4 regions of the Ureibacillus sp. FSL E2-3493 genome follow, and region 1 is predicted to be linked to each of the others. Evidence: riboswitches for the same ligand, from Rfam matches in the RefSeq annotation. Region 1 holds a riboswitch; each other region holds the start of a gene.

Region 1 (7,644 bases):
ATTCAGTCAATGTATTGTTCGGAAATTTCTAATTATATTAAAATTTTCTTTCTTTATTCGTCTTTTTTCTATTTATACCTTCTTTTCAAAATAAAAGAGGCTGGGACAAAACCCACCTCTGAAATGAAAAGCCGGTGAAATTTTACGATAAGTAAAATTTCACCGGCTTTGATTATTTTAAATAAAAAATAAGGACCACTTCTGATAAAATTAAGTCACCACAACAAAATTATACAGAAAGAAGGATCCTTATGTTTAAAGATTATAACATGAATCAACTCGTTTTGCCTTTAGATTTAGAAGTAAAATTACAAAATAATGATATTGCTTTCCATATCCATCATCTAGTTGAAAGTATCCCTCATGAAGCGTTCGAACCATTTCTACGAAATGAGGGGTGTCCTGCCTATCATCCACGTATGATGCTTAAAATTATCTTATGTGCCTATACACAATCTATCTTCTCAGGACGGAAAATTGAAGCCCTATTAAAAGACAGTATCCGAATGATGTGGCTAGCCCAAGGATATGAACCAAGCTACCGTACAATCAACCGATTCCGTATTCAACCAGAAGTGAAAGATTTAATTCGTCAATGTTTCGTTCAATTCCGTTGCCAATTGATTGAAGAAAAGCTTATTGATCAAGAAGCGATTTTTATCGATGGTACAAAAATTGAAGCAAATGCGAATAAATTTACGTTTGTTTGGAAGAAAACCATTGAAAAATATCACCAAAATTTAATTGAAAAGTCAAACCAGCTATACAATGAGCTACTAGAGAGTGAAATCATACCTGAAATTCAACGTGAAAGCGATAAACAGTTATCATTGGAAGAACTCGCTCAATTAGTTCAAAAAGTGGACGATGTCGTAACTGAATATGATAAACAAATTGAAACATCATCAGATGTTCTAGAACGAAAAGCCTTAAGAAATAAACGTAAATACCCGAAACAATTACGCAAGCAGTTGATTGATTTTGTCCTACGTAAACAAAAATACGAAAGAGACTTTGAAATCTTTGGTACACGCAATAGCTATTCTAAGACAGATTCAGATGCGACGTTTATGCGAATGAAAGATGATTATATGCAAAACGGACAATTAAAAGCTGGATATAATGTACAAATCGCAACGGAAGGTCAATATACGCTTGCCTATAGTATATATACAAATCCAACAGATACACGTACGTTAATTCCATTTCTAGATGAGATTGAGCAGCATTATTTTGAGTTACCAAAACACATTGTTGCAGATGCAGGTTACGGTAGTGAACAAAACTTTCATGATATCCTTTCGAATAGAAAACGAGAAGCACTTATTACGTATAGTATGTATTTGAAAGAACAAAAGAAAAAGTATAAACAAAACATATTTAATCCCGATAACTGGACGTATGATGAAGAAACCGATACATATACATGTCCTAATCAAAAACGTCTTGAATTTCAATATTATTCTGTCCGTAATGACCACACAGGCTTCCAACGGAAGCTCAAAATTTACGAGTGTGAAGACTGTTCGGGATGCCCATTCCGTTCATCGTGTACCAAAGCTAAAGAAGGCAACAATCGAAAATTAATGGTAAATGAAAAATGGGAACAGCAAAAAGAATATGTAAGAGCAAAGCTTTCAGAAGAGAAAACAAGTGCCATTTATCGAAGACGCAAAATCGATGTGGAACCAGTTTTTGGATTCTTGAAGGCTAATTTGCGTTTCACTCGATTTTCTGTACGAGGAAAATCGAAGGTAGAAAACGAAATGGGCCTCGCATTAATGGCTGTGAATTTAAGAAAATTCATGGCCATTAACTAAAGAAAAAAAGAATTTACATACAAAAATAGAGAAAGGTGAATTTGAGTTTCCTCAAATTCACCTTTCCCACTATTTGAAGCTAGTTATGTCCCAGCCTCTTAATTACATTATTTAAATACATCTCCGCCTCGAATATATTCCACATCACTTACTTGTAAACGGAAATTGACAACACGGGCCGCTGCAAAGAAATAATCCGATAATCGATTTAAATACTTTTGTACAACGGTAGGAACATCTTCTTTTTCGTTCATTAACGTCACTACTCTCCGCTCTGCACGACGTGTAACAGTACGAGCAATGTGAAGAGTTGCAGCTGCCGATGTTCCGCCTGGCAAAATAAATCTTTTTAATGGAGGTGCTTCATCAGATAAAGTATCAATACGTTTTTCTAGCACCTCAATGGATGATTCTTGTAGAGTATATTGTCGTTCCTTCATTACATTGGCCAAATCTCCGCCACAGTCAAATAATTCATGCTGAATCGTTTGTAAGTCTTCAATTAAATCTTGAAAAATCGTTGAGTCTAATTCCGTTATCGCTTTACCAATAAAAGAATTTAATTCATCAATAGTGCCATAAGCTTCTACACGTAAATCGTCCTTATTGACACGTCCGCCCATTAAGCTCGTTTTTCCTTTATCCCCTGTTTTCGTGTACAGTTTCATTGTAACGCCCCTCTTCGATAAATTTGAATTGCTTCCACTGTCGCTTCAAAAACGCCCCTCCCTATTACTTTACCAACTTCTGTAATAGGCCCACCATATTGCATATATTCTCCCTGCTGAGTCGCCGCAATAAGTAAGCTATCGGTCGGTGTACCTGTTGCCATCGTATTAGAAATGGTATCATACACCTTTTCATGATGTAATGCTTTCGTTTTCGCTTCTGTTGCAGTCATCATGCCTTGAACAAATGCTTCATCAGATAATTTTCCGTTAACAATTACCCACGTATTAATCGTTCCAACATGATTCTTATTATCCCTATCATATGAACGGGATACATCTATTGCGTTTCCAATTCCTGCTGTGACCATAACGATAACGCTTCCAAAAGGAGCTTCATATTGTTTTACAATAGCGTTTTTCGTATGAACTGCCGTCATCATGCCGACCGTATTCGTAGGGGAAAACCCTTCTTCTATTAAATATTGTAAAAACTCTTCTTTCACTTGATAAATATTATAATCTTGTTGAACAGTTCGATTAATAAAATTTGAATACCAACCTAATCCAGCATTATGAACTGCTGAAGATAAAACCCGTAAAGGAAAAGCAGATTTACATTCAACGTATTCATCTGTTATTTTTATATTCTCTACTGTAATTACCTTTTCCTTTGCAAGCTCGTTTAAATCAGGTAATATTGTCATTTGAGGTTTTGGTTGCTCCGGATGGGCTTGCATTGAAATTCTTGCTTTATATACATCCATTATTTGATCATCGATTAATACTTCATGGGGAACACCCTTTGCCCTTACTTTTCCATCCTCCATTAATAAAATTTCATCACAATATAGTGAAGCTAAATTAATATCATGAAAAACAGAAACAACCGTTAAGTCGTGATTCGTTACTTCCTTGCGAATCATATCTAATATTTGCTTTTGATGGGCAATATCTAAATGGTTTGTCGGTTCATCAAGTAAAAGTAAACTAGAACATTGGGCTAAAGCTTGAGCTATAAAAACCCGCTGTTGCTCTCCTCCCGATAAATATTCCAATTGAGCTTTTTCAAATTTCCTTACGCCTGTTTGTTCCATTGCATTAACAACTGCTTTTTCATCTTCTGTTTTCCAACTGGAAAAAAATGCAGACTGGTGAGGATAACGTCCTAGGGAAACGGTATCTCGAACCGTATTCGAAAAAGCTGTTGCATGTAGCTGTGGTAAAACCGTCATTTTTTTTGCTAATTGTTTCGGAGAGTAATCTTTAATTTCTTTACCATCAACATAAACAGTTCCCGTTGATGGTTTCATAATGCCGCTAATCACTTTTAATAAAGTGGATTTCCCACAACCATTTGGACCAAGAATACCTAACATTTTCCCTTTTTCCACTTCAAAGGAAATGTTCGAAAGTATTGGAGTTGAACCATAACCTCCAGAAATATTTTGGACCTTTAACATAACCTCACCCCCTACTTTTTCTTTGTTTATAAAATATAAATGAAAAAACAGGTGCCCCTATAAAGGCTGTAATTACACCTATCGGTAGTTCTGAAGGGGAAATAATCGTTCGGGAAACTAAATCACAAATAATTAATAGACTAGCTCCGTTAAAAAAGGACAAAACCAATAGATGACGGTGGTCTGCTCCCCATAGCATTCTTGTCATATGAGGCACAACTAAACCAACAAATCCGATTGTACCCGAAACAGCAACGGCTGCCCCTGTTAACATGGAACCTCCAGCTAGTATCGCATACTTACTTTTCTTTACATTTACCCCTAACGATTGGGCCCGTTCGTCTCCATACATCATGGCATTCAACTCTCTTCGGTTGAGCCATATAATAATTGTTCCAATAATAATAAAGGGTACAATCATTTGAACGTACGGCCATCCGCGCATGGAAACACTACCTAAAAGCCAACCCATAATTTCACGTAATTGTTCTCCTGTTAGGGCAATCATTAAAGAAATACAAGAACCTAAAAAGGAACTAAAAATGACCCCGGTTAAAATGAGCGTTTCCATTTTCATCGTTCGATCCACGAGTCGAGCAAAGGTTAAAACAAGAACCATTGTCAAAAAGGCACATATCATCCCTACAAAAGGTAACGAATATGAACCTATTATAGGAAGGGAAAGTCCAAAGAAAATTGTTGCTACCGCTCCAACAGATGCCCCCGAAGAAATACCTAATGTATAAGGGTCCGCCAGTGGATTTTTCAATAAGCCTTGAAACGCAGCTCCCGCAATCGCTAATGCGGCGCCTACTAAACCAGCTAAAACAACCCGGGGCATACGTATACTCCATAAAATGTTGTAGGCACTTTCATTCGTTTCTTTATCCCACAATGTTGAAAAGGGTACTTCTGCTGTTCCTATGGAGACACCTAACCAAATGCTAATTAATAATATTCCGATAGAGGAACTATAGGCGAAGAACATTTTTCTTTTCACACTGTTCCCTCATTCCTATTTTCTAGTAATCTATTTATCATAAATAATATTGTCATTGTTTCAATACCTCCCAAAAGGCAAAATAAAAAGTCTCTCAGTTTACGAGAGACTTTGAAAAATCGAAAAATAAACACTCCATCTTTACTGCCTCCCTTATCCTCGTAAGGTGCTATTCCTAACCATAAAGGCAGGTCTCCTGGCTCATGTTCATCGCAAACCTTCCCTTCCCATTACTTTTGTAACAGTGGACTGTAAGGCACGCTCCCATTTACAGTTGCGGGACAGCGTCGGAATTTCACCGACTTCCCTTTTACTCTTATAACAAAATCGCTATAAGAACCTTTATGTGTCATTATGAAGTTGTTCTTCCACATTATAACTTATAAAAAACAATTGTATAGAAAGATTTTAATAGAAAAAGGTAATTAAATAACTCTCCTATAAAGAATTATTTTTTGCCGTCTCTTGCAAAGCTGATTCGGCTAACTTTTTAATCGTTATATCATCCATAGGCGGATTATGTAGACCTGCACGAACATCTCGATAAAACCGTTGAAGAGGATTTGTCCGTTGCAAACTTTTTGCCCCAACTACTCGCATAGCCTTATCTACTACTTGGATTGCCCCATTCGTTACGACATGTTTTGCGACGTTTACAGCATTCATGATCGTTATTTTTTCCTCTTCCGTTACTCTTTTACCTTCTTTTTCTTTCCCTTTGAATTCTACATAACTTTGGGCAGCTCCATATAATGTAAAACGTGCCTTCGCTAATTCTAATTCGATTTCACCTAGTAAGGATTGAACGTTAGGTAAAGAAGCAATCGTTCCTTTTATACTGTTTGGAGAATGGGTATTGGCAAACTGAAGGGCATAATCCTGCGCCGCTTGAGCTATTCCTAAATAGGTTGCAGGAATAAGAAGTAACCAACCGTTCAACTTAAAACTAGCACTATTATTCGGTAACTCAACTAAGTCTGATTGATCAACATGGACATTTTCAAGGACTAAATCGTGACTAGCTGTACCTCGCATCGCCATCACATCCCACGTTTCTTCAATCGAAACACCGGAGTTATCTTTATGAATTAAAAAGAAGCCAATTTGTTCTTTTTCTTCAATCCATGCGGAAGTTAAGAAATAATCAAGGGCAAAGGATCCCGTTGTATAGCTTTTGCGCCCGTTAATTACCCAATGATTCCCTTCCCTTTTAGCCGATGTGCCCGGTCTTCCCCCTCGAATAGGACTACCTGTTGCAATTTCGCTTACTGCCCGATTAATAATAGCTCCTTTTTCTACTTCTTTTGCAAAAGCTGATAATTTTGATGGCTCCCAATATTGATTTTCATATAACTCTCCTACAGTTAATAGAGTCCAGCCTATAGCTAAAGCGGTACTACCATCATAACTCCCTAATGTTTCTTGGAGGAGAATCGAATCATAAACATTAAAACCTTCTCCCCCTAACTGTTTCGGTAAAGTTAATTTTGTATAGCCGATTTGACGTAATTGATGAATATGTTCAAGGGGAAATTGCGATTGTTCGTCGATTTGTTGAGCAGCCTTTTTAAATGGTTCCTCTAACGTTGCCAACTTTTCTATCCAAAAACGTTGCGGTTCTGTTTTTACAAACAATTGTTTCAAATGACCCATCTCCTAAAAAATTTATGTTATCCGTACCTTTCAATAAAATCATTTTACTTTTTAAGTTTTCCCTACGTCAATTCATAGTGCTCCGATATGAATTAAATCAATATTTCACCTTTTCGATTTATTTCTACCAATGCAAATAAAAAACCAGTCCCTTTTTGAACTGACCCAAAAAAGTTAGACATATTTTGTTAGGCGGCTTCCAAGACCTTTGTTCGGTATTCTACCGGGCTTAGGTCTTTTAATTTTGCCTTCATTCGTTTGTAATTATAGTACTCAATATATAACCTTAATTCTTCTTCAAAATGTTCGATACTATTAAACTCTTGCAAGTATAATAGTTCAGATTTTAAGATGCCAAAGAAACTCTCCATTGCTGCGTTATCAAGACAATTCCCTTTGCGGGACATACTTTGCTTGATACCGTGTTTTTGGAGTGTTTTCTGATATTGTTTCATCTGATAATGCCATCCTTGATCTGAATGTAGGATCACTTCATCTCCTATTTGAAGACGTGTTAACGCCTGATCAAGCATATCTGATACAAGTTTATATACAGGTCTTTTCATCAGTATATAAGCGATAATTTCACCATTACATAAATCCATCACAGGAGATAGGTAGCGTTTTTCACCAAATAAATGAAATTCTGTTACATCAGTTACCCACTTTTCATTCATTTTCTCTGCTTTGAAATCTCGTTCTAATAGATTTGGTGCAATTCGACCAACTTGTCCTTTATAAGAACGATATTTCTTCATTCTTACCAGACATTTTAATCCCAATTCATTCATGAAACGGTTGATTGTTTTTGGATCATGTTGGAATCCGTATTTTTTCAATTCACTCGCAATACGACGATAACCATAACGCCCCTTGTGTTCGTGATATATTGATTGAATTGCCTCCTTAACTTCGGCATATTTATCTTCACGATTCATTCGCTTTTCCCAATAATAATAAGTGCTTCGAGGAATATTTGCGACTTTAACTAATTCTACGACATCATAAATGTGCTTTAGTTCAAAAATTACTTGCGCTTT
Region 2 (7,644 bases), 2.7 Mb from region 1:
CGATTTTAATATAAATCTATGAAGAATTTGGCTGAAAGGAGTAGAGTTGTTTTGAAAAACGAAAATATCCTAACATCTTTAATAATAATTCGACCTATTAAAATAGAGGATTATCAATTTATTTTAAGTTGGAGTAAAGATATTTACTTTTGTTTAGCAAATGGTTGGGAGAACAATCGAATTGCAGAACAGCTCTATTCATGATGGGTTCAATGTGTAAATAATCCGCCAAAAAATTTTATTCGTAAGGGTATCGAGTTTCAAAATACGTTTATCGGATATGTAGATTTAGCATGTATGAAAGGAAATACAGCTGAATTGGGCATTGCAATTGGTGATAGTACACTTTGGGGAACAGAAAGTAGATTAATACAATAGAGACTAAGAAAATAATATTTAAGTTAAATGAACCTTTAACCCTGCATTGACTGCCCAAATATGATGTTCATGAAAAAGAAGTGTTCCCACTTTATCGATATCAATCCAATTCATAAGATGATCCTTTTCAGTAGGCTCTTGTTTTTTGTCCAAAAGGTGGGCCAAATAAAAATAGCCGTTACTAAGTAGGGGTTCCTTTTTACTATAATTTCGCCTTTAGGGTTGAACATCGTTGTCACGATATAATTTCTTTCTAAAGGAAATTGCTGTAACCACATGTAGCCTCTATCTGCGATACAGACATTTTCTCCATTTAAGCTTACTGTTAATGGTTCAGTTACTTCCAAAATATGTATTAAAGTGATGTGTCCTTTAAATTTTTTTGAGTCGACAAAAGCCTGTGCACATTCTTTTTTTACTACACGTTTCCAATCTAAACGATTTCCGTATTTTCTTTTTAGCATTTGCGCCCCCTATAGAAACAAGTATTTCTACAATATTACCATTTACTGGATGTTTGTAGTGAGAAAATTAAAAAAAGATTCGGACCAATACATCCGTCTAGTTCCAACTAAAAGCATTACATATGATGTATTGAAATGAATTTGAGGAGGTGTTCGATTTGGGTAAAAACGTTGGTGGTGAATACGGTTATGGCGGTAACGACTATGGTAATGGCTCAGGCTTTGCATTACTAGTCGTTTTATTCATCCTTTTAATTATTGTTGGTGCTTACTTCTGGAACGGTGGCTACGGTGGCTACTAATTAACCAGTAATCATCCAGGCCCTCCAAATATTGGAGGGCTTTTCCTATTTAATCAATTACTTTAAATGAACCGTGATGAGGTACATCAATAGGCATAAAGTTTTTTAAATAACCTTTTAGTAGGAAGAAAACGGTATAAGCTGTTTCATAAAGAATTTCCCGATTCTTTAATAATGGGAAATCATAGCCAGTTAATCGATAACTGTTGAGAACAACTTCATAGGTTGACTCGTCTTTTAATGGCTCTCCTTTAAACGTAATATTCTTTACACGTTTTCCAACGGGATTCCTTATGTCAATCGTATAAGAGAGTCCGCCCCAAAAATCATATTGATAAGGTTGGGGTGTTTTTGGGTATACATTTGTACGAAAGTCAATTTTTCCCTCGTTATTCAATGCGAAAACAGCTGCACTACTTTCCATTAATTGTTTAATTTCAAATCCGAATAAGGAAATGACTTTTAGGGTATGTTCCCTCGTATTGAATACGATATCTCGGTTCGTAATGCTTCCTTTAAATCCTCCCTTTTCAAGGAAAGCGAGGTCGCATACAGAAATTTGTGCGCCTGTTGCTTTGATCTGCATGTCGTGAAGAAGCTGTATATAAGGGTGACTTGTTAACCTAGCCTTTAATAACCCTTCGTATGTATAATCCTTTTCTATATAGGTAATTTCCTCATCTAACCACCTTTCAACTTCTGAAGGATAAGAAGTATGGTCAGTTTTTAATGGATGAAATTTACCACTACTTTGTTTCGTTTCGCCATAAAAATTTACTTGAATCTCTATAAAGCCTTTTCCGTGGGAAGCAGGCTGGACTGTTAATGTTTGTTGAATTCTCTTATTGAAATATAAATGTTGATGTCCTGTTATAAGGAGGTCGATATCTTCCGTTAACTCTAAAATTTCATTTGCCTCGTTTTCACCTATTCGTTCTTGAAATATAGCTCCTGTTAAAGGGTCTTCGGAGAAACCACCATGATAGGCGACGATTAAATAATCGGGTTTTTCATAAGTCTTTACAAAAGTAACCCAATGTTGAATAGACTTAAGAGCGGATTGGAAAGAAAGATCGGTTAAATAGCCGTGTTCATCCCATAATGGGGTGAAATGAGTTGTAGCGCCGATGACAATAAATTTTCTTCCACGAATGATTTTCGTATAATAAGGTTTGGAAAAGTCTCCAATATTGCAGCTAATCCAAGGAAATCGAAATTGGGAGTGTAATTTTTTAATATTGGGCAAATGGTCGTTAAACTCATGGTTACCGTAAACGGCCACATCATACAATTCGTTTGCAAGGGTAATCATAGGGTGATTTTCATTGTTACTTATATGCTTGTAATAAAAAGAAGCTGGGCTACCATCTAAAAAGTCACCATTATCGATGACTAAGTCAGCCTTAAGACTTTTCATTTGATGAAATAATTGCTCAAACCGATCCAATCTACCATGTAAGTCACTCGTAATTAAAATCGTGATCGCCATAAACCTCACCCCTATATCTTTTTTATAGCATAATTTGAATGAGCGTTCAGCAAATCTTTTTTAATTTTTTTTTATGAAAAACAAAGGCGAATAGAGGGTTTGAAAGGTGACGAATTGGAAAAGCAGATTTTATTCATTTACATAATCCTGGGGAGTATGCTAAACTAATTCCAGAAGATAAAAACTATATATTGTGTTCATTTTTATTAGGTACTACTATATGTAGTTTAAAAGGGAAGTTCGGTCATGACGCCGACGCTGTCCCCGCAACTGTGAAGCTGACGAGGATTTTGAATACCACTGTGCAAATGCATGGGAAGGAAATCGGAGAATGAGGCTAAGCCAGGAGACCTGCCTATAAAAATGCGATGACATTTCTTCGGGGATTGAGAAATGGAGACGTTACCATTTTTCAATTTTTACGAACGTTTCCATAAAGGCTATTTCTTTTCGAAGAGATAGCCTTTTATTATTTTAACATTCTAACTACATATTGTTATAGCTGATTGAGGCAAGATATAAAACTTTGTCTAAAATCAGTAACAAAATATAGATTTAATAGATTAAGAAAGAGGGATTATATGAAACTATTTACGAAAACAATTTGCCCAAAATGTATGTGGGTAAAAACAGAAATACAACAAGCGGGACTTGAAGTAGAAATTATTAATATTGATCATAATGAAACTGAAAAACAACGGTTAATAGATGCAGGCTTTTTAACAGTGCCCGTTTTAGAACATGAAGGGAAGTTTATTGGGGATGTAAATGAAATTATCTCCCACATCGAGTTGGTTCATCAATGATTGCATATGCAAGTCGCACAGGAAACGTAAGATATATCGTTTCCAAAATAGAAGCAGAGTCTATTGAAATTCAAGAGGATTTACAAATAGACGAGCCCTATTTATTAGTTACTTATACAGATGGCTTTGGTGATATTCCAATGAAGGTATCACGATTTTTAGAACAAAATGAAGCCCATTGTAAAGGGGTAGTGGTAAGTGGTAATAGCAATTTTGGACCAAGTAACTTTGGTGGTGCCGGGGACAAAATAGCTGCCAAATATCAAATTCCTTTAGTCCGTAAATTAGATTTACGAGGTTACCAAGCAGATTATGAAGCAATTCAACAGTTTTATGAAACGAGGGTACTTGTATGAAGACATATTTAAAGTTAAATAATGATGTGTTAAATCGTTACAGCTCTACAGGACAATTGGAATTAGAAAAGGATCGTGAGGCGACACGCCGATACTTTTTAGAGTATGTAAATGTTCGGTTACGTTATTTTATCGACGTGGAAGAAAAGATTCGTTACTTAGTAGATGAAGGTTACTATGAGAGAGAATTTATCGAGCTGTATGATATGGATTTTATTAAAAAATTGTATAAAAAGGCTTACGATTACAACTTCCGCTTTCCATCGTTTATGAGTGCGAGCAAGTTTTATGATAGCTATGCATTAAAAAGCCGTGACGGAGAAGAAATTCTAGAAAAATATGAAGATCGTATTGTGATTATTGCTTTGTATTTAGCACAAGGTGATAGAACCCTTGCTGAACGAGCGGTGGAAGCGATGATGGAAGCTTACCAACCTGCTACTCCAACAGCATTGAACAGTGGGAAAAGAGCCCGTGGGGAACTAGTAAGTTGCTTTAAATTATCGATGGATGACTCGATGAATAGTATTGCTGAAAATATTGGGTATTGTTTAGAGCTATCCCGTTTAGGTGGAGGCGTCGGTGTTAACTTAACGGATTTACGTCCCCTGGGTGATCCAATTAAAGGCATATTAAACCGTGCGAGTGGCGTTATTCCAGTGGCCAAGCTGTTAGAAAATGCATTTAGTTATTCCAATCAACTCGGACAACGCAATGGTTCTGGGGTTGTATACTTGAATATTTTCCATGGTGATATAGAAAACTTCATTTCATCGAAGAAGCCAAATGCTGACGATAAAATACGATTAGCAACTCTTTCAACGGGTATTATTATTCCAAGCATTTTCTTTGAATTAATGAAACGGGATAAAGATATAGTATTATTTAGCCCATATGATATTTATAAAGAATATGGGAAACGCATGTCGGAAATATCTATCTCCGAAATGTATTATGAATTACTAGATAACCCAAATATCAGAAAAATTAAACGATTGAATGCCCGTAGACTTTATACAGAAGTGAAAAAAGCCCAATTTGAATCGGGTTATCCTTTTGAAATTTTTGATGACAATGTAAATGATGTTCATCCATTGAAAAATATTGGACGAGTTAAAATGTCTAATCTTTGTACGGAAATACTTCAAGTACAAGAGACAAGCGTCATTACAGACCAAGGAGAGCCGAATGAATACGGCTTAGATGTTTCCTGTAATTTAGGATCCATCGATATCCATGCAGCAAGTAAGACGGATGATTTTGGACAATTAGTTGATACAGCAATGCGTTTACTTACGAATGTGTCACAGATGACATATATTCAAAATGTGCCGTCTATCGCAAAAGCGAACAAAATTATGCATTCTGTAGGGCTTGGAGCAATGAATTTACACGGCCATTTAGTGACTCAAGGAATTCTTTATGGTTCAAAGGATTCGGTTGACTTTATCGATTGTTTTATGGAAGCAATGAATTACTATTCTTTAAAAACATCTATGGAAATTGCAAAAGAACGTGGAGAAACGTTCCATCGATTTGAAGAGAGTGAATATGCATCAGGTGCTTACTTTAAACAATATGTGGAGAAGGAAGAAAAAGAACTTTCTCCGGTAGTATTAAATGCCCTTGGTAAAGTGCCTATTATTACAAAACAAATGTGGCAAAAACTAAAAGAAGAAGTGATGGAACACGGCTTGTTCCATTCCTATCGATTAGCTATCGCACCAACAGGAAGCATCTCTTATATTCGGAGCTGCACAGCATCTATTGCACCTTGTACTGAAAGAGTGGAGGTTCGGGATTACGCTGACAGTCGTACTATTTACCCGATGCCCCATTTAAACAATGATAATGCTCACCTTTACGTGGAAGCATATGATGTGAATGCCTATGATTTAATCGATTTATATGCAGCTGCCCAAAAACATGTCGATCAAGGGATTTCTATGACTCTTTATGTAACAGATGCTTGGACAACGGAGCAACTAGCGAAAATTTATATTTACGCATGGTCGCGCGGAATTAAATCGGTTTACTATGTCCGTCAACGCCTACAAACATTAGAGGAGTGTGTCGCATGTCAAATTTAGTTTATGAGGCAGTCAATTGGAATAAACCGACGAGTGAATTAGCACAAATTTTTTGGGATCAGCAATGGAAGCAAATTTGGTTTCCAGAAGAAATAGCTGTGAGTAAAGATATCAAACAATGGCAAAGTTTCGAGCATCAAGAAACGTATAAGAAGGTATTTGCAGGGCTTACGCTACTGGATACGGTGCAAACGAATATTGGGATGAATCAAATCGCCACTTATGCAACGGATTTACAAGAAAAAGCGGTATTTACTGTGTTTGGTGCCTTTGAAGCGATTCATGCTAAATCCTACTCTTATATTTTCACAACCCTTTGTACGAATTCAGAAATTGATGAGTTATTTGAGTGGGTAAAAAAGAATGAATATCTTCAATATAAAGCAAGTAAAATTAGCGACATTTATAATAGCATAGAAGAGGGTAACTCCGAATCTTTATGGAAAGCGATGTTCTCTTCCGTTATGCTTGAATCTTTCCTATTTTACTCTGGATTTTTCTATCCGTTATATCTAGGTGGACAAGGGATTCTACGCAACTCGGCAGAAGTAATATCTTTAATTTTACGTGACGAATCAATCCATGGGGTTGCAGTTGGCTTCTTCGCCCAAAATTTATTTAAACAATTTTCTGCTGAAAAACAGGATGAATTAAAGGTTTGGGGATATGAGTTACTGCTAGATTTATATCATAATGAAATGGCTTATACAGATGATGTATATGCAGAAACGGGATTATCGCCTGAAGTTAAGTCATATGTTCGATATAACGCCAACAAAGCGCTTATGAACGTTGGTTTTGATCCAATGTTCCCGGAAGAAGAAGTGAATCCTATCGTTATGAACGGTATTCGTAATGAAGGGTCAACATATGACTTCTTCTCGCAAAAGGGTTCAACTTATGCGAAAGCGAAAGTAGCCCCAATTACAGATGATACTTTCAATTTTGGTGATAGAAAGTAAGTTAAATAATGACTCGAAGAATCAGAAAGGGTTCTTATAGATAAGGGTTTACTAGACAGCTTGCATGGAAAATGCAAGCTGTTTTTACTTTTTACTTAATGTATAATTGTGGTAATTGTAATGGGGGAAATCGTAAGTATTTATTGTAAAAAGGGGAAGTGCTAATAAAAATTGCGTATACGAGTGTCAATTATGCAGATATAAAAAAACGTGTAGGGAATAAGGGAAAAGGGAAGTTTCCGATGATGTTAGGACTCGATTGTGCTGGAGTGATTGAAGAAGTGGCTGGAGATGCCTCCTTTTCTAAAGGAGATCGGGTCATCGCCTTTCCAAAGTCAGGGACTTATGCGGAATATGTTATAGCCAATGAGGAACTTGTTTATAAAATTCCAGACAGCCTTTCCTTTGAACAGGCAGCAGCTATGCCAACCGTTTCGATATTATCTTATATATTATTACATGAAATCGGTCAGGTGAAGGCAACCGATACAATTGTTATCCATAGCGGGGCAGGGGGAGTTGGCTCGATGTTAATTCAACTTGCCAAATTAGCACGAGTCTCAAAAATTATCGCTACAGTAGGGGATATTAGAAAAAAAGATTATTGTATAAATTTAGGTGCGGACATAGTTTGTACATACGAAACATTTACCGATGAAGTTTTATCTTTAACAAATCAACAGGGGGCAAATATAATATTCGACTCAATGGCAGGGGAAGTAACAACAAAAAGCATGGAGTGTTTAGCTTTATATGGCACCCTTGTTCAATTTGGAAATAGTAGCGGCAAGGCTGGT
Region 3 (7,644 bases), 1.4 Mb from region 1:
AACAATAACGGACGTTGATGGACCACTTGTTTTATGTAATGGAAGGGAGCATGTTACCTCTTTTCCCGGAAAAATTCTCTCTAGTTCTGCCTGGATTCCCTTCGATCCAACTGGCCATACTTGCTTTATAATTCCCCTTTTTAATAATTGATACAATTCCTTTAGTTTAGCAACATGTTTCTCTTCATCAATGACTTCTGGTCCAACTAAAGGCTTTCCTATTACATACCAGTCACAATTTTTAGTGTCCAGATCAAATTGAATCTTTCCAATCATCATTAAACTTAACCCAGATTGCAACGATTGAAAATTCGATTCTGTAGAGCCTTTTATAGGCGGCATCGTATCCTCTATTTCATCAAATGCCCTTTTAATCCCTTTTATGTAATCATCCCAAGCTGCATCACTTGTGAAATTGGCCATGAATATATTGGAAGGATGAGCCCCTGCACACCATTGCTCTATTAATGCAACACGAGTTGTGTAATAAGCCGTCACCTCATTTGTCGCATAGACTACATCCAATTGTTTTTCCCCAATACAGCCTGAATTGTCCATCGTCACTACTGTATTTTCGTCTACTTTACTTGCATTTCTCATTTATGTATCCTTCTTCCTTTTATAACTTTAGTTAAAATAGGCATTGTAACTATCGCAATGATTACATTTACTATAGTTGCAATGATTAAGCTAGGTAAAATACCGATAAAGAAAGATGGTGAGATAAGGAAATAGAAAGGAAAAGCAGAGAGAATGCCATTGGCAATAATTAAAAACATCCACTTCAAAACTTTAAATCCATTTTTATGTAAAAGATTAAATAAATAGACAATCACAAACATTTCTACTGCTATTAGCCCATGAAAAGGGCCAGAAGGGAATCCTGAAGTGATTGCTGTCGCGAGATGACCAATAGCACCAGCAAAACCCGAATATAATGGTGGTAGAAACACAACGCTAATAAAGGCTGGTGCAGAATCTAAAGCAGCGGACGTAATGATACCAGGTACTTTTATTAAACTGCCAATCCCACATAATGCAGCAATTAATGCCGTTAGAACAACAAGGGTTAAATGATGCTTTTTCTCCATGTCCAATCTTCACCTTTCAACAACTGTGGGATGCCATACCAAATTCGAATGACACTTTCACCTTCTGCAAATAATTTCTGATACAATCTTCCACATGTATCTCGCAATTTTCTCTCTTCTCTTTGAAGTGGAACAATGCCCCTTCCTATATCTGTACAAATACAAATAACATTTGTTTCTTTATCTAACTTCAATAGTTCATCGTAAATGCGAGCAGCAATTTGTTCTTCGTCTAAATCCATGTGCTGAAAAATAATTTTTTCAAAACTTCCAATGACAATAGCTTCATCTTTCGTATAGCTACGCTCCGATGGAATATTTCCTTCAAAGAAATAATAGTTTTGAAGGGGACTATTTTTTAGTTTGTCGATGACAAATTTTCTTTTTCCATTATAGGCACCACCAATAATGATTCGCATCTTCTCCCCTCCTTCACATCTTCTATTTGAGCCCAACTTAATGTATAAATTGTTCTATGGGTAACAACAAGCTGTTGAAAGCTTTCAACCTTTGGAGAAAATAAGGATAAGATAGTCCGAATAACCCCACCGTGAACAATGAAAGTAAATTGTCCATTTTGACAAACAATTTGTTGAAAACTTTTAAGAACTCTTTTTTTAAAAGCCAAAAAGTTTTCACCATTTGGAGGCGTAATGACCGTTGGCTCTTCTATCCACGTTCGGTAGGTCGAATTTTCTTTTAATTGCTCATATGTTTTCATTTCAAAGTCGCCAAAATAAATTTCCCTTAAATTTTTATCGGAACGGTATTTTGCTTTAGGAAAATAAAGTTGAGCCGTCTCCATACACCGTTTTAAATCACTTCCAAACACTTCACTTGTTTGAATCGGAACATCAAAATGTTGTCTTTTTGTGATAATCGATTCATCCGTCCAACCAACATATTTTCTTTTTACATTTCCGTCTGTTTTTTCATGACGGATTAAATGAACAATAACACCATTCCCCATAGGAATACCTCCATCCCTTCGCATAAGGCACCTAATAAATCCCCCGTCATGCCTCCGAAATTTTTCATCGTCCATTTTCGGTAAATGAAAACAAACAGTACCATAGAGATAAATATTAGAAATGCTACATTGTTAAAAAGATAGAAAGTCAATGTGCAAAATAGGACTGTATAGAAGATAAGGGCAATCCAAATCTTTTTCACATTCACTTTGGATTTAAAATAAACGGCCAATCCTTCTTCTTTCCCATTAGGGCTTGTTAAGAAAAATAGTAATAGAGCTATTCTACTTAAAAAAGGAATGACGAATAAAAACAACATAAAAATGCTATTTCCTTGATAAATAATTTCATATATAAAACCGACTTTTAAAAGGATTAAAACAAATAAACTGATGGCACCAAAGGCTCCTACACGAGAATCGTCCAAAATAGCAAGTCTTCTTTTTTGATCTTGGTAGGAAAAATAAGCATCGCTCATATCAATCCAACCATCTAAATGGAGACCGCCAGTCATAATAATTCCTGCTACTACTAGAATAATAGCCAATAACAAGGGGGAAAACTGAAAAAATGCATCGTTCAGTATTATTATAATGCTAAGGGAAGTTCCCATTAAAACACCTAATAACGGCAAAAAGTAAAACATGGCAGATATAGTTTTTTCATTCATAGTCAACTGTTTACGAATAGGGAAAGAAGAAAAAAATTGAAATGATAATAGAAGTCCAATCAAATGATGTTTCATAGTTCTCCTCCCTACTTCCAACGTTTCCTTAAACTATAGTCCATTTCGTATGCTTCGTCACACTTTTCAACAATCCATTGATGCATTTTCCCTAATAGGGAGCAATATCGATTCACTTCTGAAAACTTAGATTGAGCTTCATCCAATAATTCATTTGATACAAGCAATAAAATACAATCATTTACTTCTTTCCATTTTAGTACTTGTTCCTTTAACGCTTGTATATATCGGTTTATTTCATGTGTCCTTGCCTCTCCATTTAATAACTCCGTTTTATAGAGCACATTATTTAACCAAGTAGTAAGACAATCCCACACAACGATAGGATGTTCTGCAAACAACTCGTCATTAAATACTAAGTCATCTACAATTTCAATTGTTTCCCATTGAACGGAAGAGTTGAATCGATCTTGTTGATGACGTTTAATTCGTTCTGCCATCTCCTCATCAATTGCTACCCCAGATGCAATATAAAGTAGACGCTTTCGGTCATAGATTTGAAAAAGTTGCTTCGCATAACGTTCTGCGAAGGCACTTTTCCCACTACGAACACCGCCAGTAATAAAAATGATTTTCCCCATAAATAGCTCCTCGAAAAAATTCACAAAATAAATACGTTCTTTCCCTTATTAACCATATCAAATAAAATAAAAAAAATCTGCTATCTTTCTACGGCTAAGCATCGTAGTCATCAAGCAGATTTATTTACTTAATTATTCATTAAATAATTCTGGGTAAATCGTTTGGGCAATCATTTCAACTGCTTCACCGATACGTGGTCCTGGACGATCCATAATATCCGCATTTAATAGATACACTTCTTTATTTTGAACTGCTGAAATTGTAGACCATCCTTCTCTAGCTAATATTTCACCCTTTGGATCTTCTATATAATTTACCGTCGAAACAATCGCTTCAGGATTTCTTGTAATTAGATCTTCTTCTGTTACTGCAAACCATCCTTGTTGATCAGCATAAATATTTTCCACACCTGCTGCCTCAATCATTTCTTGTTGGAATGTACCAGAACCGATAGACCAAATGTCTGGAGCTGGTGAAATTTCAAAATAAACTTTTTTCTTTTGTTCAATCGACTTTGTTTTTTCTTGAACAGCTGCAATTTGAGATTGAATATCTTCTACAACTTGTTTTCCTTCTTCTTCCACTCCCATTACTTCAGCCATTTGTTCGATATCACCATAAACATCGTTAATAGAAGTTGCTGATTGAATAACGAATACTTTAAGTCCTGCGCTTTCCAATTGGTCAATTTGAGCTTCTTCTCCAGTTGTATAAGCAAATACGACATCTGGATTTAATTCAATAATACGTTCCGTATTTACTGTCATGGAATCTGTTACACGTTCGATTTTTAAAGCTTCCTCCGGATATGTATCATATTCCGATGCTCCAATAATTTGATCCCCTACACCTAGCTCGAATAAAATTTCTGTATTACTTGGTTGTAGAGAAACGATTTTTTCAGGGACTTCTTCAAAAGTTACTTCTTGTCCACGGTCATCTACTACTGTATAGGGACCACTTTCTTCCGTACTGTTTGTTTTTGAATCTGTATCATTCGTTGCTTTTTGTTCCCCATCAGAACAACCAACTAATAGCAATGAGATGGCAAGTGGTGCCATCCACTTCTTGTTGAAAAATTTCATCGTCACACTTCCTCTTTTTTTCTTTTTTTATTAGGATAGGATTTACTTATAAATGGGACTTCTTCAATACCATGCATTTTATTTGTATAAACAGCCATGACAAAAAATACATTGGCTAGTAGCCCTAAATAATTAAATAGTATTTCCGGTACTTCCCTCTCCTCACTTACTTTATGAAGAGCCCGGTAAGATTTTTTCGCTTCGCTACGACAAATATGTAAAAATGTTGCAGCTAGACACCCCTGAGGCAGTAAAAATTGCTTTATCTCTTCCCCCACTTGTTCAACATAAAAATCATATCGACTGCTTAACCAACTTAAATCTTCTTCTGTTACCGATAACTTCCCACGAACTGATCCATTTACGTGATAGGCCATCGGATGGAGTTTGTGCAAATCATCTAAAACAACTCGGCAATTCTCCTCTTCTTGCAACAAAGGCAATACTACCCCTATTTTTGTTGTAAGAGAATCAGTTCGAATCTCGAAGTCAACTAGACAACTTTTCTCCCTCATAAATGGATAACAGCTGTAACGGCTATCTTTTCGAATAGGAACACCCCTTTCTTAGTGATAACATCCCTTCGGATAGGAAAGCATGGCAATAAAAAAGCCAACCGAGAACGGATGGCATAAATTACAATATAGAACAAAAAAATTATAAAATAATGCCGCACATTCTCTTTAGTTCCGAAGAGGTTTGTTACGATCAGAAAAAGATAGGTCTCCTGGCTCGTGTTTATCGTTTCAAGAGCCTTCCCATCCCTTTAGACAGTGGCATTTTCTTGAAACAAACACATACAGTTGCGGACACAGCTTCGGCATCTCACCGAATTCCCTATTAAGCGTATCATCGCATCTTTTTCCTGCAAACGTATTCACTTAATTGCAATGTATCATATTTTCCCAAATAAATGAACAGTAATTTTTAAAGGAAGTTAAACGGTTTCATGTACACAATTTTGGCATTTCCCGTAAATCTCAAATTTATGGGATTCGATCGCACAATCTGGCAATTTCTCTTGTATCATTTCCATTGGACAAACAGAAATTTCCTTCACTTTTCCACACTCCATACATATAAAATGATGATGATGGTGTTCTGATTCACAATGCATTCGGAAATTTCTTTCGCCATTTAGCTCGGTTTCTTCTAATATGCCAAGATTAACAAAAGTAGCTAAATTTCGGTAAATTGTATCAAAACTCATTCCCGGGAAATCCTTTTTCAATACAGAAAGGAGATCTCGAGCAGTTAAATACTTATCCGTATCTTCAAACATATTCAAAATTAGCTCACGTTTATCTGTTTTTTTATAACCGTTATCTTTTAAAATTTCCCATGCTCTCGTAATATTCATTTAACTGCTCCCCTTCCTTGCTTTAAATGTAGAATGATCTTTTTTGTTATTATAACAATTAATAGGATAAGTATAGAAGTAACAACAATCGTTCCACCGGGTGCTAGGTTTAAATAAAAGGCACTGACCAATCCGATAATCACAGCAGCTTCCCCAAACAAAATGGAATAAATGATTGTTTGTTTAAAGCCCCGTGCTATTCGCATACTTGCCGCAACTGGAAGAGTAATTAAAGAAGAAACTAATAGTATACCGACAATTCGCATACTTGCTGCGATGACTAACGCCACAACAATCATAAATAAAAAGTGAATCCATTTTGCGGGTAGGCCACTCGCATTGGCATATTCCTCATCAAAGGATAAAACGAACATTTCTTTGAAAAAAGCAAATAAAAATAAAAAGACAACGATCGCAATACCGATGACAACCCATAAATCTTGTCTAGAAACAGCCGAAACAGAGCCAAATAAATAGCTCATTAAATCTGTATTAAAGCCACTAGCTAATGAAATAAAAATGGCGCTAAGACCAATTCCCCCCGACATAATAATCGGTATGGCAAGCTCTTCATAATGTTTATAAAGTCTACGTAATCGTTCAATTAAAATGGATCCACTAACCGATGCAATAATTCCTAAATAAATTGGATTTAATAATGCAAAGGCAGTGAAAGTTTGACTTAAATATAAACTTCCTGCAATTCCCGCTAATGTCACATGGGACAATGCATCCGCAATAAGGGACATTCTTCTTACAACAATAAATACACCTAATACCGGTGCAATCACTCCAATAATTAGCCCTGAGAAAAAGGCATTTTGTAAAAATTCATAGTTTAAAATTGCTTCAATCATTTGCCTTCTCCTCTTTAATGAATCTTTCGAACCGCATGGCCATACCAATTATCCAATTGATTTTGTGAAATCGTATCAAAATCCTCTTTATATCCATGGAAATGGATCGTTTGGTTTAAACAAGCTACATGGCTAATACGGTTGGAAACGGTATCGACATCATGGGTAACTAAAATAATTGTTTTATTTTGTTCCTCGTTTAAAGTTGCTAACATATCATAAAATGATTGGACATTTTCATGATCGATTCCGACAGTCGGTTCATCTAAAATTAAAATTTTCGGGTTAGAAATCAATGCTCTAGCAATAAACACCCGTTGTTGTTGACCACCTGAAAGTTGGCCGATATTACGGGAGCGGAACGCTTCCATTCCAACGGATTTCAATGCTTCCTCTACTTTTAAGTCAACATCTTTTGGCATTCGTTTAAATAACCCAACTTTTTTTGTTAATCCACTTTTTACGACTTCTTCTACTGTTGCTGGGAAGCCTGAATTAAATGCATTGGATTTTTGAGAAACATAGCCAATCCATTCCCTTTGACGAAAGGCATCAATGGGTTGCCCGAACAATTGAATTTCTCCTGTCATCGGTTTCAATAATCCTAGCAATAATTTTAATAGAGTGGATTTACCTGAACCATTCGGACCAAGTATCGCCAGAAATGCCCCTTCATCCACTTTAAACGATATGTTTTTTAATACTTGTGTATATTCATATTGAAAAGACACGTTTTTCATTTCAATCAATGTTTGACTCATTTTTCCTCTTCTTTCTAATTCATAATCATTACGATTTACAATTTGTTAGTATAGTCTATTCATTGCTAAATGTAAAGGGAACAATCTTAAAAAGAAATACAAAGATCCCTTTAACGAATACATCCATTATTAGAAAGGAATGTCATCTTTGAAACAAGTTGAATTTATTGAACAGTTTTTAACAAAATCGGA
Region 4 (6,950 bases), 2.7 Mb from region 1:
TGGGAATTTGTTGACCTAAAAAATTAATCACTTCATTCATTGTATGGTCAGTCCAATGACTTTTTAATGCCTGTAAGAATGCACTATTAGCTTGTTTATAACTATCTGCTATAAATTTAGCTGAAATAGGAACCGGATAGTCATTATTAGGGGCTTCGAACGTTAAGTTTGTATTTGAAGTAATAATACGAATAGCAGTAACCGTATGCCAAGCAATTCGGCCTAATGTCCAATTTTGTGATGTTATTTCCTGTTTAAGAGATTCATCCGTTAAATGATTAAGTATTCTTTGTGTAGCATCAGCTTCAAACTCCCAAGATCTCAAAAAATGGTCTAATGTTTGGAACATAACCTTCCTCCTAAAATAGTAGTTTTCACTTCTATGCATCTATAATTTCATTATATTCTCCTTAAAATGGAAAAAGACTTATGCTTAATCTATTGGATTAACCAATCAAATTTCAAACAAATAACTTTGTAGTATAATACGATAAAGTCTTTATATGGGGTGGGGAAAAAGATGATATTAGTTAGTTCGTGTTTAGCTGGAAACCCAGTAAGGTACAATGGTACGTCATGTTCGGATAGTACAATTCAAAAATTAATCGATGATCAGAAGGCCATCCCTATTTGTCCAGAGCTATTAGGAGGTTTTGAAACACCTAGGGAACCAGCTGAGATTATTAACGGTGAGGTTTTGATGTTTTGGCAGGAAAAGCAAAAGTGATGGAACGCTCTGGGAATGACGTCACCGAATTATATTTGAAGGGTGCTAGAAAAACCCTTGAGATAGCAAAAGAAATGAAAGCTACATATGTAGTGTTGAAAGTATTTAGTCCATCATGTGGTAGTCAAAAAATAAATAACGGAAAGTTTATTGGAGAACAAATAAACGGAGCGGGTGTAACAACAGCGTTATTAAAAACGAATGGTATCAGTGTTATATCTGAACTAGAGTTAGAAAAATTAAAAGATGAAATTTAATAGCAATATTCTAGCAATCGTTACTAGTATTAGCATTTTAAAATTTCTTCGCTATTACTCCTTTGGATATATCCCTATCTGGAGGGGTGTTTTTTATTAAATTAAAAGGAGAATCATTCTATGAATAAATTATATTTAATCGATGGTTATGGAGGTTCGCCAGAAATAAATTGGCTATCTAACATTGGACAAAAATTTAAGGATGATTTTGATATTCACATTATTCCATACACAGATCCTACCGAAGCTAATGTAACGCAATGGGATTTTGATTTGGAAAGGGGAATTACAACCCCTGAAGATGCTTATTTTATATGTCATAGTTTAGGGTGTGTTACGTTCTTAAGATACTTACAACGACATCATGTAAAAGTGAAAGGAGCCATTTTAGTTTCTGGTTTCGTAGAGGAGGTTGAAAATTTCCCACAATTTCAACCTTATTTCAAAAACCTAGATGAAGGTTGTTGGAAAGATTTGATTGGGGATGCTTATGTCATTTCTTCTAAAACGGATCAAATTATTCATTGGAAACTAACATATGAACTATCTAATTTGTTGGAATGTCCATTTATTTTATTACCAATTGGTGGACACTTTACATCCGGAGAAGGAATCGTTAATATGCCTGTTGTTGAGAAGTTAGTGAAGGCTAACTGGTTAGGTTAATACTAAGGAAAAAACGCCTCTTTAGAATGTAACTTTCTAAAGAGGTTTCATTATGTAAATAGTCATTTTAATAGTTTATACCGCTTATCTAACTTATCACGATGGGACTGGAAAACATCTTCTAAAGAAATATCGTATTTGTTAGCAATTACAATAAGATTGCCTAATACATCTCCGAGTTCTTCGGTTAATTCTTGTTTTTGCCGTTCTAAAGTTCCATTACTTTCATCAGGTCGATCTCTTCCAATTTCAAGTGTTCGAATTGCCCGTGCAACTTCGCCCGTCTCCTCAGCTAAAAAACCGATTCGAATAAATATATCTAACTCTGACCATCCTCTTTTTTCATAATAGACTTTAACCCATTCTTGAAATTCATTCACATTCATAACTAAATACCCCCTTCAATAACCACAATATTTTCAGCATATCAGAAAACATGAATAATGGGAAAAGGCTGTTAGTGCCAAGTATTTAAACGCCTGCAACATTATCCATACGCTATATGGAGAAGGTACTCATTTTCAAAACAATAGTTTGAATATTTTAATCCTTTTGTTTTTTAGGTATAATATATAGTAATTACATAACGTGTAAGAATAGGTGCTTATGAGAATAAGCTTAAAAGGGAAGCTTGGTGAAAATCCAACACTGTCCCGCAACTGTGAATTCGGAGCAAATCAATAGATGCCACTGTGTAAATGGGAAGGCGTTGATTTGTGTTGATGAGAAGTCAGGAGACCTGCCTAATTCTAGTACACACCAAATACCTACGTGGAAATAGGTGGTGTTCTGTGCGAAATTGAACGTAAAAAAAATCGGTTTTTTTACGCTTTTTAAGTATGCATAGATAAGTCCAAAGCTATTTCTGAACTCAGGAGTAGCTTTTTTATTTGGGTTATGTAAAAAAGGAGGCTTATCAGATGGATGTTATTAGTACGGTAGTAGGTTACCAGTATATTTGTGGAACTCACAGGAAAGAAAGTTTTATGGTATGAAAGGGAGTGGGAGAAATGCCATCACATTCAATAGCTTTTTATGAAGAGCAATTTAAAGTATATATTATGGAGAATATGCTCGGCGAGAAAACAGAGACGTTAAAGGATTTTCTCCTCCAATTAATCGATGATCATCAAAATGATTATAAAGAAATTAATTATGCTTATTTAAAGGTAAAGAAGGAGTTATTGGGCACCAAAGATAATATTGAAAATGGTAAATTATGATAAAGGGACTATATTTAGTAATAAATAATGATAGTTTTCCTCTATATACATTCAAAGTAATGATAGATTATATTAATTTATGAATAATATAAATATTCAGACTTTTGAATGTGGAGGGGTTAAGATGAAAAAGAAATTGTTTGCACTATCGTTAACGGGAATGATGACATTAGGAGCTGTTGCACCATCTGCGTTGCCTGTTTATGCTGTCGGTGAAGGACCAAACTATAATGGAAACGAATCGATTCAAACTTCTAATCTATATACTTACGAAGAAATGGTAAAATACTTGAAAACCCAAGATGCAAAACAAGAAGCAATGGAGCTTGAAGTTATTGGTCAAACAGTGAAAAATAGAGATATTTATTTAGCAAAATATATGACTGACCCAAGCAATCCAACTGTACTATTTTTAACTCAACAGCACGGAAATGAACAATTAACAACTGAAGGTGCTTTAGAGTTTATTAAGCATCTTGGTACAAATAAAACAAAGGGTGTTCTTGAAAATGTAAATGTTCTTATTGTACCGATGTTAAATGCGGATGGTGCAATGGGTGATGTAAACTTTTCCCTTGAAGATTACGTGGCAGATGGCGGACGTCATTTAACACGTTATAATGCAGTGGGGACTGACTTGAATCGAGATCATGTTGATAAATTACAACCTGAAACACAAGCACTACACGAAAATGTGCTACAGAAGTATGATATTGATTATATGATCGACCTTCATCATCAAGGTACTGAATATGAACGAGATGGAGAATTAGTATCTGGTTCAATGCTCTATCCGACAAACGCGAATGTAAAACCAGAAGTGTTAGAGAAATCCAAAAAACTAGGTGCAGTCGTATTCAACGCTGTTGATTCAACGGGTTGGGGTCATATTGGCAAATATAATGGTGGTAGCGGCGAAAATATTGGCCGTAACGGTGCAGCGGTCCAATATGATATAGCGACGCTGTTATTTGAAATGCGCGGAATGTCTGACCATGAGGATCCTTCACGAGTAATCGGTCAAAAAAGTAATGGTTATTTAATTAAACAAACGGTCACGACGTTGGATGCCACTGTTAGAGCGATCGCAGACGGTTCAATTGAAAATGCAGATATTAGTTTCTGGGATACATTAGATACACAAACTCAACGACCTTCTGAAGAGTAATTGTGAATTGAATAAGCGAAGAGGCTGGGACATAACTAGCTTCAAATAGTGAGAAAGGTGAATTTGAGGAAACTCAAATTCACCTTTCTCTATTTTGGTGTGTAAATTCTTTTTTTCTTTAGTTAATGGCCGTGAATTTTCTTAAATTCACAGCCATTAACGCGAGGCCCATTTCGTTTTCTACCTTCGATTTTCCTCGTACAGAAAATCGAGTGAAACGCAAATTAGCCTTCAAGAATCCAAAAACTGGTTCCACATCGATTTTGCGTCTTCGATAAATGGCACTTGTTTTCTCTTCTGAAAGCTTTGCTCTTACATATTCTTTTTGCTGTTCCCATTTTTCATTTACCATTAATTTTCGATTGTTGCCTTCTTTAGCTTTGGTACACGATGAACGGAATGGGCATCCCGAACAGTCTTCACACTCGTAAATTTTGAGCTTCCGTTGGAAGCCTGTGTGGTCATTACGGACAGAATAATATTGAAATTCAAGACGTTTTTGATTAGGACATGTATATGTATCGGTTTCTTCATCATACGTCCAGTTATCGGGATTAAATATGTTTTGTTTATACTTTTTCTTTTGTTCTTTCAAATACATACTATACGTAATAAGTGCTTCTCGTTTTCTATTCGAAAGGATATCATGAAAGTTTTGTTCACTACCGTAACCTGCATCTGCAACAATGTGTTTTGGTAACTCAAAATAATGCTGCTCAATCTCATCTAGAAATGGAATTAACGTACGTGTATCTGTTGGATTTGTATATATACTATAGGCAAGCGTATATTGACCTTCCGTTGCGATTTGTACATTATATCCAGCTTTTAATTGTCCGTTTTGCATATAATCATCTTTCATTCGCATAAACGTCGCATCTGAATCTGTCTTAGAATAGCTATTGCGTGTACCAAAGATTTCAAAGTCTCTTTCGTATTTTTGTTTACGTAGGACAAAATCAATCAACTGCTTGCGTAATTGTTTCGGGTATTTACGTTTATTTCTTAAGGCTTTTCGTTCTAGAACATCTGATGATGTTTCAATTTGTTTATCATATTCAGTTACGACATCGTCCACTTTTTGAACTAATTGAGCGAGTTCTTCCAATGATAACTGTTTATCGCTTTCACGTTGAATTTCAGGTATGATTTCACTCTCTAGTAGCTCATTGTATAGCTGGTTTGACTTTTCAATTAAATTTTGGTGATATTTTTCAATGGTTTTCTTCCAAACAAACGTAAATTTATTCGCATTTGCTTCAATTTTTGTACCATCGATAAAAATCGCTTCTTGATCAATAAGCTTTTCTTCAATCAATTGGCAACGGAATTGAACGAAACATTGACGAATTAAATCTTTCACTTCTGGTTGAATACGGAATCGGTTGATTGTACGGTAGCTTGGTTCATATCCTTGGGCTAGCCACATCATTCGGATACTGTCTTTTAATAGGGCTTCAATTTTCCGTCCTGAGAAGATAGATTGTGTATAGGCACATAAGATAATTTTAAGCATCATACGTGGATGATAGGCAGGACACCCCTCATTTCGTAGAAATGGTTCGAACGCTTCATGAGGGATACTTTCAACTAGATGATGGATATGGAAAGCAATATCATTATTTTGTAATTTTACTTCTAAATCTAAAGGCAAAACGAGTTGATTCATGTTATAATCTTTAAACATAAGGATCCTTCTTTCTGTATAATTTTGTTGTGGTGACTTAATTTTATCAGAAGTGGTCCTTATTTTTTATTTAAAATAATCAAAGCCGGTGAAATTTTACTTATCGTAAAATTTCACCGGCTTTTCATTTCAGAGGTGGGTTTTGTCCCAGCCTCTTCTTTTTTATGTTAGAAGGTTTATCAATAAGAACATAGTGAGACCTTTTTTCTAGCCAACGTTCCATTTTACCTACGGAAAGAAGGAATATTCTAAATTATCTCTTGTCTACTAGTCTTGTAATCCTTAATAATTGAAAAATAACACTAATAAAGACTTAATTTTCTGAAAAGATAAAATATTCTGTTTTGTTTTCTTTTCCAATCATGTACAATCTATTTCGAGCCCCAAAATAAATTGTAGATTGGGACAAGTATACTTAGGAGGGATTTTATGAAAAAGAAGTTTTCAAAAGTAATTTTACCAACAGCGTTGGCACTAACTGTAAGTGTATCATCTGCTGCCTACGCAAATCCGCAATCAACACCGAACGGACCTTACATTGAAGACAACCAGAATATTTCTCTATCAAGTTATATGTCAAATGCAGAATTAGCAACTAAATTACAAAAGCTCGAAGCTTCTTCCAATGGGAAGATGAAGCTGGAAGTTGCTGGCTATTCCAACCTTGCTCCCGATGGTTATCAAACCGAAGCGGACAAAGGGGAACCAATTTATGTAGCAAAATTTGGGGATAATGATCCAAATAAAAAACGTATATTAATTACCGCTCAGATTCATGGGAATGAGCAAATTGGAGCTGAAGCGGCTATTGATATTATTCAAAAGCTTTCTTCCAACGGGAAGGAAGTTGAAGAAATTTTAGAAAACGTGTCCATCTGGATTATGCCTCGTATTAACCCAGAAGGAGCGGATAATCAATATGAAGGTAAGTGGTATCCAACTCGTTATACCCATCAAACATGGTTGCCTGAAAATATCGGTCTTCCAGCAGATACGGTTGCTCCGTGGTACTATAATAGCGATGGTAGCGAAAGAGCTCAAAATAATGAAGGACGTGTCGTTTATGGTATTCCTGGATATGACCAAAACCGGGACTACAATCCAAATTTAGATTTTAGAGTAGAGAACCAAGACCTTAGCGAGGTTGCTTCGTTCTTAAACTCCCAATCTACAAATAACAGCAAATACGGTGGTTTCTATGTTACAGCAGAGGCACGTACTG

Evidence for each region. A riboswitch is a leader RNA that binds a small molecule or an ion and turns the genes downstream of it on or off. The one in region 1 is predicted to bind cobalamin.
Region 2: it holds a riboswitch for cobalamin, as region 1 does, so the genes downstream of both, MHH69_RS17415 (glutaredoxin family protein) here and MHH69_RS03740 (FecCD family ABC transporter permease) in region 1, are expected to answer to the same signal.
Region 3: it holds a riboswitch for cobalamin, as region 1 does, so the genes downstream of both, MHH69_RS10530 (hypothetical protein) here and MHH69_RS03740 (FecCD family ABC transporter permease) in region 1, are expected to answer to the same signal.
Region 4: it holds a riboswitch for cobalamin, as region 1 does, so the genes downstream of both, MHH69_RS17460 (hypothetical protein) here and MHH69_RS03740 (FecCD family ABC transporter permease) in region 1, are expected to answer to the same signal.

The regions. Positions count from the first base shown of each region.
Region 1 is NZ_JBBOPK010000001.1:684,027-691,670, reverse strand. It holds gene MHH69_RS03755 (IS1182 family transposase) at 252-1,820, shown strand; gene MHH69_RS03750 (cob(I)yrinic acid a,c-diamide adenosyltransferase) at 1,928-2,488, opposite strand; gene MHH69_RS03745 (adenosylcobinamide amidohydrolase) at 2,485-3,951, opposite strand; gene MHH69_RS03740 (FecCD family ABC transporter permease) at 3,956-4,939, opposite strand; cobalamin riboswitch at 5,121-5,310, opposite strand; gene MHH69_RS03735 (acyl-CoA dehydrogenase family protein) at 5,390-6,595, opposite strand; one part of gene MHH69_RS03730 (IS3 family transposase) at 6,793-7,644, opposite strand, start outside.
Region 2 is NZ_JBBOPK010000001.1:3,385,312-3,392,955, reverse strand. It holds gene MHH69_RS17440 (GNAT family N-acetyltransferase) at 1-14, shown strand, start outside; gene MHH69_RS17435 (hypothetical protein) at 52-204, shown strand; gene MHH69_RS17430 (hypothetical protein) at 489-842, opposite strand; gene MHH69_RS17425 (YjcZ family sporulation protein) at 1,001-1,144, shown strand; gene MHH69_RS17420 (bifunctional metallophosphatase/5'-nucleotidase) at 1,194-2,633, opposite strand; cobalamin riboswitch at 2,824-3,006, shown strand; gene MHH69_RS17415 (glutaredoxin family protein) at 3,215-3,439, shown strand; gene nrdI (class Ib ribonucleoside-diphosphate reductase assembly flavoprotein NrdI) at 3,436-3,795, shown strand; gene nrdE (class 1b ribonucleoside-diphosphate reductase subunit alpha) at 3,792-5,885, shown strand; gene nrdF (class 1b ribonucleoside-diphosphate reductase subunit beta) at 5,873-6,847, shown strand; gene MHH69_RS17395 (quinone oxidoreductase family protein) at 7,006-7,644, shown strand, end outside.
Region 3 is NZ_JBBOPK010000001.1:2,050,308-2,057,951, forward strand. It holds gene MHH69_RS10495 (hypothetical protein) at 1-600, opposite strand, end outside; gene MHH69_RS10500 (ECF transporter S component) at 597-1,091, opposite strand; gene MHH69_RS10505 (bifunctional adenosylcobinamide kinase/adenosylcobinamide-phosphate guanylyltransferase) at 1,070-1,510, opposite strand; gene MHH69_RS10510 (histidine phosphatase family protein) at 1,450-2,061, opposite strand; gene cobS (adenosylcobinamide-GDP ribazoletransferase) at 2,034-2,807, opposite strand; gene MHH69_RS10520 (bifunctional adenosylcobinamide kinase/adenosylcobinamide-phosphate guanylyltransferase) at 2,819-3,388, opposite strand; gene MHH69_RS10525 (ABC transporter substrate-binding protein) at 3,521-4,474, opposite strand; gene MHH69_RS10530 (hypothetical protein) at 4,477-5,025, opposite strand; cobalamin riboswitch at 5,175-5,351, opposite strand; gene MHH69_RS10535 (Fur family transcriptional regulator) at 5,412-5,834, opposite strand; gene MHH69_RS10540 (metal ABC transporter permease) at 5,831-6,691, opposite strand; gene MHH69_RS10545 (metal ABC transporter ATP-binding protein) at 6,706-7,452, opposite strand; gene MHH69_RS10550 (endonuclease IV) at 7,601-7,644, shown strand, end outside.
Region 4 is NZ_JBBOPK010000001.1:3,394,078-3,401,027, reverse strand. It holds gene MHH69_RS17480 (DinB family protein) at 1-349, opposite strand, end outside; partial or broken gene MHH69_RS17475 (DUF523 domain-containing protein) at 521-984, shown strand; gene MHH69_RS17470 (RBBP9/YdeN family alpha/beta hydrolase) at 1,105-1,650, shown strand; gene MHH69_RS17465 (MazG nucleotide pyrophosphohydrolase domain-containing protein) at 1,713-2,036, opposite strand; cobalamin riboswitch at 2,232-2,411, shown strand; gene MHH69_RS17460 (hypothetical protein) at 2,661-2,873, shown strand; gene MHH69_RS17455 (M14 family zinc carboxypeptidase) at 2,998-4,041, shown strand; gene MHH69_RS17450 (IS1182 family transposase) at 4,160-5,728, opposite strand; gene MHH69_RS17445 (M14 family zinc carboxypeptidase) at 6,158-6,950, shown strand, end outside.